One region of the Oceanimonas sp. CAM02 genome, then DNA from elsewhere that is predicted to be linked to it. Evidence: predicted binding sites of a transcription regulator. Region 1 holds the regulator's gene; each other region holds the start of a gene.
The links. Region 1 encodes LexA, which represses DNA repair genes until DNA is damaged. Its sites were predicted from a motif close to ANCTGTNTNNNNANACAGNT; they were not measured.
Positions count from the first base shown of each region.

Region 2: a site for LexA is predicted at 1,708-1,727, ahead of R0I78_RS06115 (DUF4250 domain-containing protein). Genes of this name have one in related genera too.
Region 3: a site for LexA is predicted at 1,610-1,629, ahead of astB (N-succinylarginine dihydrolase). Genes of this name have one in related genera too.

Region 1 is NZ_JAWJBK010000035.1:21,654-24,933, forward strand. Features, by position in the region: gene coxB (cytochrome c oxidase subunit II) at 1-1,063, opposite strand, end outside; gene lexA (transcriptional repressor LexA) at 1,286-1,900, opposite strand; gene ubiA (4-hydroxybenzoate octaprenyltransferase) at 2,101-2,973, opposite strand; gene R0I78_RS13015 (chorismate--pyruvate lyase family protein) at 2,970-3,280, opposite strand, start outside.
Region 2 is NZ_JAWJBK010000021.1:30,631-33,910, forward strand. Features, by position in the region: gene R0I78_RS06105 (YjiH family protein) at 1-552, opposite strand, end outside; gene R0I78_RS06110 (thiopurine S-methyltransferase) at 774-1,427, opposite strand; gene R0I78_RS06115 (DUF4250 domain-containing protein) at 1,495-1,695, opposite strand; gene R0I78_RS06120 (cell division inhibitor) at 1,798-2,181, shown strand; gene hemH (ferrochelatase) at 2,257-3,225, opposite strand.
Region 3 is NZ_JAWJBK010000030.1:29,090-32,369, reverse strand. Features, by position in the region: gene topA (type I DNA topoisomerase) at 1-1,439, opposite strand, end outside; gene astB (N-succinylarginine dihydrolase) at 1,776-3,110, shown strand; gene sohB (protease SohB) at 3,159-3,280, opposite strand, start outside.

The DNA.
Region 1 (3,280 bases):
AGGTGATGACCGCTGCCAGCTCTTTCAGCGTCAGCTGTTTGTCAAAGCTCTGCATGGCGGTACCGGCCTTGCCGTACAGCACTATATCTATATGGGCGGCGCGGTCGTTCAGCACCAGCTCACTGCTCTTGAGCGCCGGAAACACACCGGGCAGGCCGGTGCCGCCGGGCTGATGACAGGCGGCGCAGGCTTTCTGATATACCTGTTCACCCAGGGTCATCAATTCTTCCATGCTCATTTCCATGCCCAGCAGATCCTGCTCGGCAGCTTTAGCCTCGGCCTGCTCGGTTTTCAGCTGAGCCAGCCAGCCGTCAAACTCTTCCGGCGCGCGGGCATCAACGACGATAGGCATAAAGCCGTGATCCTTGCCGCACAGCTCGGCGCACTGGCCGCGATAAAGGCCGGGCTCATTGATGCGGGTCCAGGCTTCATTAATAAAACCGGGCACGGCGTCCTTTTTTACCGCAAAAGCAGGCATCCACCAGGAGTGGATTACGTCGTCGGAGGTGATCAGAAAACGCACCTTGCGATCCGTGGGCAGCACCAGGGGCTGATCCACTTCCAGCAGGTAATTTTCGCCCTTGTTGATTTGCCCCTGAATCTGCTCGGGCATGGTGGCCAGCAGGCTGTAGAACTCGACGCCTTCATTAAAATATTTGTAGTGCCATTTCCATTGGGAGCCGGTGATCTGGACGGTGAGATCCGACTCGGACGCGTCTTCCATGGCCACCAGGGTTTTGGTGGCGGGCACTGCCATGGCGATAAGAATAACGAAGGGAATAAGGGTCCAGAGAATTTCGACCCTGGTGCTTTCGTGAAACTGGGCCGCCCGGGCCCCTTTGGATTTGCGGTGATGGATCATGGCCCAGAACATAATGCCGAACACCACCAGGCCAATAACGGCGCAAATGGCCAGAATGGTCATGTGCAGCCCGTATACCTGCTGGCTGATATCGGTGACCCCTTCGGTCATGTTAAGGCGTGTTTGCGCTTGTGCAGGCATAACGGCCAGTAATGGCCACAGCGGCAGAATAGGCTTCACGTGCACCCCCAATTGTTTCATCCTGTAAACCGGAGTACTCGGCGGTTTTACCCAAATGACTACATGCTTCCATTCGGTGTTTTAAGTAAAGCAGCAGTTAAGAAAATGTAAAATGTAAAAGCGGAGATTGGGGATTGGGGATTGGGGATTGGGGATTGGGGATTGGGGATTGGGGATTGGGGATTGGGGATTGGGGATTGGCAGGCCATGATGAGACAGCGGCCTGCCGAATCAAGAAGCGGCTCAGAAGTCGCCGTTGCGAATCACGCCTACGGCCAGGCCTTCAATAATCAGTTCCTGAGTGCGCAGATCTACTTCAATGGGTGAGAGCTCTTCATTTTCGGGCAACAGGCTGACCTTGTTGCCCTTGCGCTGAAAGCGCTTTACGGTGACTTCGTCGTCGAGGCGGGCCACTACTACCTGGCCGTTGCGGGCTTCCTGCACCTTGTGCACTGCCAGCAGATCGCCGTCCATAATGCCGATGTTTTTCATGCTCATGCCCTGCACCCGCAGCAGAAAGTCGGCCGACGGATGAAACAGGCCCGGATCGAGCTGATAGTGGCTTTCTATGTGTTGCTGCGCCAGTATGGGTTCGCCGGCGGCCACCCGGCCAATCAGCGGCAGGCCCGGCTCTTGCTCTGCTTCTTCACCGGCGAGACGAATGCCCCGTGACGTGCCGGGCATCATTTCAATCACGCCCTTTTTGGCCAGGGCCTTGAGGTGTTCTTCGGCGGCATTGGCAGACTTGAACCCCAGCACCTTGGCGATTTCCACTCGGGTGGGTGGCATGCCGGTTTGCTGAATATGATCCTTGATGATGTCCAGCACCTGAGACTGGCGGGGAGTTAGGGCTTTCATGATGAGACCTGTCTGTTTATACAGTTAACTGTCAGTATATCCAGTAATCAGCACAGAGCAAGCCCCGCAGTGCGAAGCGGCAGTGCGGTTCCACTCCGCCGACACGCTACAAGACCTTCGAAAATGCCATCCATGGCGTTTTATGGTCGGCTACGGCAAGCCCCACTGCCACTTCGAGCAAAATCAAAGTCCCGCTTTATTTACCACAGTGCCAGTACCAGGCCGGCGAAGATGGCCATGCCGGCGTGGTTGTTGTTAAGAAAGGCGCGAAAGCAGGGCATGCGCTCCCGGTCGCGGATCAGCCGTTGCTGATACACAAACAGGCCGGCGGCAACCAGCAAGCCCCAGTAAAAGGGCGCGCCCAGTTCAAAGGTCCGGCCGGCGGCAACCAGCAGAAAAAGGGTGGCCAGCTGCAGCAGGCCCACTATGAGCTTGTCGTGCCGGCCAAATAGAATGGCGGTGGATTTAACGCCAATTTTGAGGTCGTCGTCTCTGTCTACCATGGCATACATGGTGTCGTAGGCAATGGTCCAGGTGAGGTTGGCGGCAAACAGCAACCAGAGCCCGGCGGGCAGCTCATTGCTGGCAGCGGCAAAGGCCATGGGAATGGCCCAGGAAAAAGCAATGCCCAGAAACAGCTGGGGCAGATGGGTGTAGCGCTTCATAAAGGGATAGAGCGCCGCCCAGAACAAGCCGGCAAAGGCCAGTCCTATGGTAAACAGGTTGGTGGTGAGCACCAGCACAAAGGAGATGCCCACCAGCAGAGCAAAAAAGCTCAAGGCCTGGCGCTCGGTCAGCTCTCCCGAAGGCAGCGGCCGGGCATGAGTGCGTTTTACATGGCCGTCGATATGCCGGTCGGCATAGTCGTTGATCACACAGCCGGCAGAGCGCATGGAAAAAACGCCCGCTACAAACACGACAAGCAGCCAGAGTGAGGGCATGCCTTCGGCGGCTATCCACAGCGCCCACAGAGTGGGCCACAGCAGCAGCAGGGTACCGATGGGCTTGTCGAGACGGGCCAGCGCCATATAGGCGCGCCAGCGCGGGCGGGAAGAAGACGTCAGGGTGGTCATACTAAATCCTGATAAGGGGCCGAATTCGGCAAAAACAGTTCGGTTACCAGCACGCTGGCCTGGCCGGTGCTGAGGGCGGAGCGACGGGCCCAGGGCATGGTGGCCGGCTCGGTGGCGGCCAGCCCCGCATGTGCAGCCAGCTGCTGATACTGGGTTGGTGTCAGGCCGGTCAGTTCAAAAGGCGTGCGGGTCAGATCCGGCGCTTCAAACATCAGCTCGCCCAGTGCCTTGCTGCCCAGACCGGACAAGGCCGGCAACGCCGCCTGAGTGGCCGGAGAATACAGCGAAGTGGCATACACCCAGGGAA
Region 2 (3,280 bases), on a different contig from region 1:
GTCTACTGCCGAACGGCCGGGCAGCCGGAACACAGGGCGCATAATGCCGGTCAGCAGAGTGCCCACCAGCTCCAGCAGACCAAAGTCCAGCAATAACGGCAGCAACAGGCCGGCAAAAATAAACACCGAAAACAGTACCGGCAGCAGATCGTTCAGCACCAGACCGCCGGTATCACCGCTGTAAAGCAGCTGCGGGCCCACCTGAAACTGCACCAGCAGCACAAAAACAGCGCCCAGCAGCCGGCTTAGCAACCAGACCGGACGCACATTGAACAAGGTGTTCAGAAAGGCACTATTCAGGACACGGGCAGGCTTGACTAGGGTAACAAACAGAGTGAGCAGAGCAGAAAATACAATCAGACCGGTGACCACAGCCGGCAACTGATCCGCCAGCGCGCCCTGCACGCTTTGGGCCAGCACCGCTATCATGATGGTGATGTCGCCCTGCCAGGCTACCGGCGTCATAAACAGCAAAATACCTGCCAGGGACGGCAGCAAAAACATCAGCCAGTTGCGTATGCCACCACTCTGGCCCGCCAGCGTTTTTTCCATGAATACTCCTTGCCATGTTGCTATGCAAACGGCAACCAATGCATAAAAAGACCAACATTTGCGCATAATACCGCACAGGATTAAGCGCGTAATGAATAGTTATTTTACAGATAAAGATTTCATGCTGAAAGCACACATCGGAATATTACACTAATAAAAACGCCAAAACGGGCTCTCAATCCCATTCTGTTAACCTGATCGCACACTGAATTAACAACTACTTAGCGCCGAGTAAGCAAAAAACACAGTTCATCAAAATAGCTGCATTCACCTGAGGCCACCCGTCTGTGCTGAGCACCGGCAGAGGTATGCTCCAGCAGTGTTACCTCGAACAGTGACTCAAACAAAGCACGCACCTCAGCCTCGGGCACCGAAAACGGCGGAGTTTGATCGTCACGGGCGTCGTGCTTCACCGTAACCATCAGTACCCGGCCGCCTCTCTCCATCAGTTGTGCCAACTGCTCGGCATAAGCGGGTCGCATGTCGGGTGGCAGAGCAATCAGGGCAGCTCTGTCGTAGGCCAGTTTAAACTGCAGCCCAAGTTCACTGGCCTTGAAAAAGTCGCCTTCATACAGGCTGAACGGCCCCTGCTGCCAGCATAAAAACGGTCCTTCTTCTTTACAGGAGGGCGTTAAACCCGTTTCAGCAAAAAAGTCTTTTACCGCCAGCGGCGACAGCTCAAAGCCGGCCACCGCATGGCCCTGCTCTGCCAGCCAGCGCATATCCAGACTTTTACCGCACAGCGGCACCAGCACTTCATTACCAGCCTCGGCATCGGTGTGCTCCCAGCATTGTTGCAGGTGGGCATTAATGTCACTTTGGTGAAAGCCGATGCGGGCGGCTTGCCAGCGCTCGTGCCAGAAATTTGCGTCCATTGTGTTCTCCTGCCAATAAAAAACCGGACTATGTCAGTCCGGTGTCGTGAGTTCAAGCAACAGCCGCTTATTTGCAGGCACCCCGAAACTGATTGCTGTGGCTGTCGTAACGATAGCCAATCTGGGCCATGCGCGCCGCCAGCCAGCCACCGTCCAGTTCATAGCGTGACAAGAGTGCATCCAGGCTGTCGCATTCTATACGCAGCTTCTCATTGACTATGCTCAGCACCATATGAATATCCATGCGTTCCAGTTGGGTTTTATCCATTGCACCCTCCACAACTGTAAATTTATACAGTTAAATATTGACCAAAGCGCCCCGCACGAATACTGTATATATAAACAGTAAAGCAACAGGCAGGGGCGAACCATGATGAACCTTTCATTAACCCGCAATCAGGCAGCACACAGCCGTACTTCTTCACGCAGTTGTGTCACCCACTCCACAGCCTCTCAGGCGGGCGAGCTGTCCCGGCTGGTGGCCCTCAGCCAGACCAGCACCGGCTGGATTGTGATTGCCAATGCACCCGGCCGGCTGTGCCGTAAAACCCTGGCTGCCACTGGCCTGAACCCTGCCCGCGTTATTGATGCCCGGCAGCTGAATGCCGCTCAGCTACAACGCGCGCTGGCCAGTCCTGCCATTGCCGCCGTGGTATGCTGGCAAGAGCAAGATGGAGCCTTTTTGCGCAACCGGCAAGCCAGCGGACGCCTTTTTGTGATCGGGCCGGCAGTGCCAGCCAGCCCGCTGCACTGAACCTTCGGCCCATAAAAAAAACCGGCGTTGCTATTAAAGCAACGCCGGTTTTTCAGGTTTTGCCCCCTGTCTGGCTTACACCAGCTCGCGGCGCACCAGATCCATCAGCATGCGAATATGGGCCGGATTGTCGTTCAGGGCCGGAATATAATGATATTGCTCGCCGCCTGCCTTGAGAAAAATCTCCTTGTTCTCACCGGCAATCTCTTCCAGGGTTTCCAGACAATCTGCCGAAAATGCCGGGCAGATCACATCCAGCTTTTTAATGCCTTCTTTCGGCAGCTTTTCCATGGTTTTGTCAGTGTAAGGCTGCAGCCATTCTTCCCGGCCAAAGCGGGACTGAAAGGTAGTACGCCACTGGTGGGGCTCCAGCCCCAGCTCTGCGGCCAGCAGCTCTGACGTGCGATGACACTGCTGTCCGTAAGGGTCACCTTCGTTTTCAAAGCGCTTGGGAATACCATGGTAAGACAACAGCAGCATGTCGCCGCGGCCATGTTGCTCCCAGTGACTGCGCACCGAATCAGCCAGCGCCGAGATATAACCACTGAAATCATGGTAGTCGTGCACAAAACGCAGCGCAGGCACCAGCCGCTCTTTTTTCATCAGTTTGGCCCAGCTGTCAAACACAGAGGCCGTGGTACTGACTGAATATTGCGGATACAGGGGCAAGACTATCACTTTGCCTACGCCCTGCTCTTTCAGCTGTTGCCAGGCCGACTCAATGGACGGCTCGCCGTAGCTCATGCCCAGCGCCACCGGCATGTCGATCCCTTCATCTTGCAGTGCCTGTTGCAAACCCGCCTGCTGACGCTTGCTCACCACCATCAGTGGTGAGCCTTCCGGCCACCAGATACCCTGATACAATTTGGCAACCTTGGGCGAGCGGAACGGCAGAATAATGCCATGCAATAACGGACACCAGAGTGAACGGGGTAAATCCACTACCCGGTAATCGTGCAGAAACTCACTGAGAAAGGCCTTTACCGCCGCCGAGGTTGGCGCGGAAGGCGTGCCCAGATTCACCAGTAAAACGCCTGCTTTCACCTTGTTACCTGCCTTTTATCAACAACAAAAAGCCGGACCTTAACAGGTCCGGCTT
Region 3 (3,280 bases), on a different contig from region 1:
TTGGTAAAGTGCTGTTTTGGCGTCAGCTCATTCAGGGTGAGGGTTTCACCCTGCTGCACCGCCGGCAGCTCGGTATCTTCACCTTTGCGGCTTTGGGGCGTGAGCACGCGGGTCCAGCCGGCGAAGCGCAGAATACGTCCCCGGGCTTTCAGCTCATAGTCACCGGAGGTGACCGTAATGGTGCTGCTGTCGTATTTCGCCGGCGTCATCTGACAGGCCACAAACTGACGCCAGATAAGATCGTAAAGTCGCTTGGCATCAGCCTCCATGCCATCGAGCTGCTCCGCAGACAGAGTGACGTCGGACGGACGAATGGCTTCGTGGGCTTCCTGGGCGTTAGCCTTGGCACCGTAGACATTGGGTGACTCGGGCAGATAATCCCTGCCGTGCTGCTGCTCAATAAAATCACGCACCGAGGCCACCGCTTCCTGACTCAGGTTGGTGGAGTCGGTACGCATATAGGTGATGTAACCGGCTTCATACAGGCGCTGGGCCAGCATCATGGTGCGCTTGACACCGTAGCTTAGCCGAGTGCTGGCTGCCTGCTGCAAAGTTGACGTAATAAAGGGGGCCGGCGGCTTGCTCTGGGTGGGTCTGTCTTCCCGGCTGGCCACGGTAAAGGTACCCGCACGCAGCGCATCCACCGCTGCCATGGCGTCGGCCTCATTGGTGGGCCGAAACTCCTTGCCCTGGTATTTGGCGACCATCATGGACAACGCCAGCTTTTGTTCATTGCTCAGCGCAGCCTGAATATCCCAGTATTCTTCAGGCACAAAAGCCTTGATTTCCCGTTCTTTTTCCACAATCAGCCGCACCGCTACCGACTGCACCCGGCCGGCCGACAAGCCTCTGGCAACCTTTTTCCACAACAGTGGCGATACCATATAGCCCACGACCCGATCGAGAAAACGACGGGCCTGCTGAGCATTTACCCGGTTCAGGTTCAGCTCCGACGGCTGGCTGAAAGCATCCTGAATGGCAGATTTGGTGATCTCATTGAACACCACCCGCTTGAAGCGGCTGTCATCACCACCAATCAGCTCCTTCAGGTGCCAGGCAATGGCTTCTCCTTCGCGGTCCAAATCCGTTGCAAGGTAGATGGTGTCAGCCTTTTCGGCCAGTGCCTGAAGCTCATTGACCACCTTTTCCTTACCCGGCAATACCTGATAGTTGGCCTGCCAGCCGTGCTCAGGATCAACCCCCATACGGGCGATCAGCGCCTTGTGATCCTTTTCCTTTTTCAGTCGGGCCTTTTCTTCCGGGCTCAGACTTTTGGTATCGGTTTTGCGCGCGGCCGGCTTTTTACCATTGGCTGAACCGGCGGTCGGCAAGTCCCGAACATGGCCGACACTGGATTTGACCACATAGTTCCTGCCCAGGTACTTGTTGATGGTCTTGGCTTTGGCGGGCGATTCCACAATAACGAGAGATTTGCTCATAAAGCGCGTTAAAATCCTTAAGGTTCGGCCCCGGTCGGGCGGGTCTGTGGCACGGTAATGACGGCTGTATAAGTGATATCGTCATAAAAAGCAAACCAGCCGGGCGCGGGCCTGAAAAAAATTCAGTGAATTTATATTTATTTATTAACGCCCTCATAGAGACAGGAATCAACTGCTTTTTTATTCAGGTCGCCTGTTCGCCCGCTTTTTATGCATCATTATTCCTGCCCCTGGTGGCTTTGTCACATTTGAGTTACAACCTTGATAAAAATCTAAATATAATGGCAGTGCGCAGCATCTTTTATTGGTCAACGCCAGGATTTCAAGGAGATTATCATGATTGAACAGGAAGCGAACTTCGATGGTCTGGTAGGTCCCACTCATAACTATGCCGGACTTTCATGGGGTAATGTGGCATCCAATCGTCATGCTAAAAGCATGTCGCATCCGCGGGAGGCCGCCCTGCAGGGACTGAGCAAAATGAAGGCCCTGGCCGACATGGGGCTGGTGCAGGGAGTGCTGGCTCCGCAGGCCCGCCCCGACACAGACACACTGCGCCGGCTGGGCTTTGCCGGCACTGATGCACAAGTACTGGACAGCGCCTTTCGTGAGGCCCCCCATTTGCTGGCGGCCTGCAGCTCCGCATCAGCCATGTGGACCGCCAACGCCGCCACCGTTTCACCCGGTGCCGATACACTTGATGGCCGCGTGCACTTTACTCCTGCCAATCTGGTTAACAAGTTTCACCGCTCCATTGAGCATGAGGTGACTGGCCGTATATTGCGCAGTGTGTTTGCCGACGAAGCCCATTTTTGTCATCACCAGGCCCTGCCCGCCCATGACGACTTCGGTGACGAAGGCGCTGCAAACCACACCCGGCTGCATAATGAGCAGGGCCACGGGCTTGAACTATTTGTCTATGGCCGCCGGGCCCATCAGCCCGGGGCACCGGCACCGCGCCGCTTTCCTGCCCGCCAGACACTGGAAGCCTCACGGGCCGTGGCCCGCCTGCATGGGCTGAGTGAGTGCAAGACGGTTTTTATTCAGCAAAACCCTGCAGTGATTGATCAGGGTGTGTTTCATAATGACGTCATTGCCGTGGGTAACGGCAATGTGCTGTTTTACCATCAGCAGGCTTTTCTTGATACTCAGGGCATGCAGGCAGAAGTGCGGCGCAAACTGCCCGATACTGAGCTGCATTTTATTGAAGTAAAAAATGACGAGGTGCCGGTGGCAGATGCGGTAAAAAGCTACCTGTTCAATACGCAGCTGGTTACCCTGAAGCCAGGCCATATGGCGCTGATTGCGCCCACAGAGTGCGCCGGCACGCCCAGCGTAAACGCCTATCTTAAGCGGTTGCTGGCCATGAATACCCCCATACGGGAAGTGCGCTTTATGGACGTAAAACAAAGCATGCAAAACGGGGGCGGCCCTGCCTGCCTGCGCCTGCGGGTGGCCATGAACCGGGCCCAGCTGAATGCGGTAAATCCCGCCTGCCTGATGAATGATCGCCTGTATGGCCGCCTTACCGGCTGGGTACAGCGCCATTACCGCGACAGGCTGCACCCGAACGATCTGCGCGATCCGGCGCTGCTGGAGGAATCCCGCGCGGCTCTGGATGAACTCACCCAAATTCTTGAACTGGGATCCGTGTACCCGTTTCAACGGTAAACTGCAGGGAATAGGGAATGGCCACTAATCCCTATTCCCTGAATTAAATCAGCTGAAGGGCCGCTGCCCCGCCTCATAGAGCTTCATCAGTGCCCGGCTGACACCCATTTCTGCCGCCTTGCCAAACTTGTCCTTCAGGCTTTGTTTGGGCTTAAAGTTCAGACTGATAA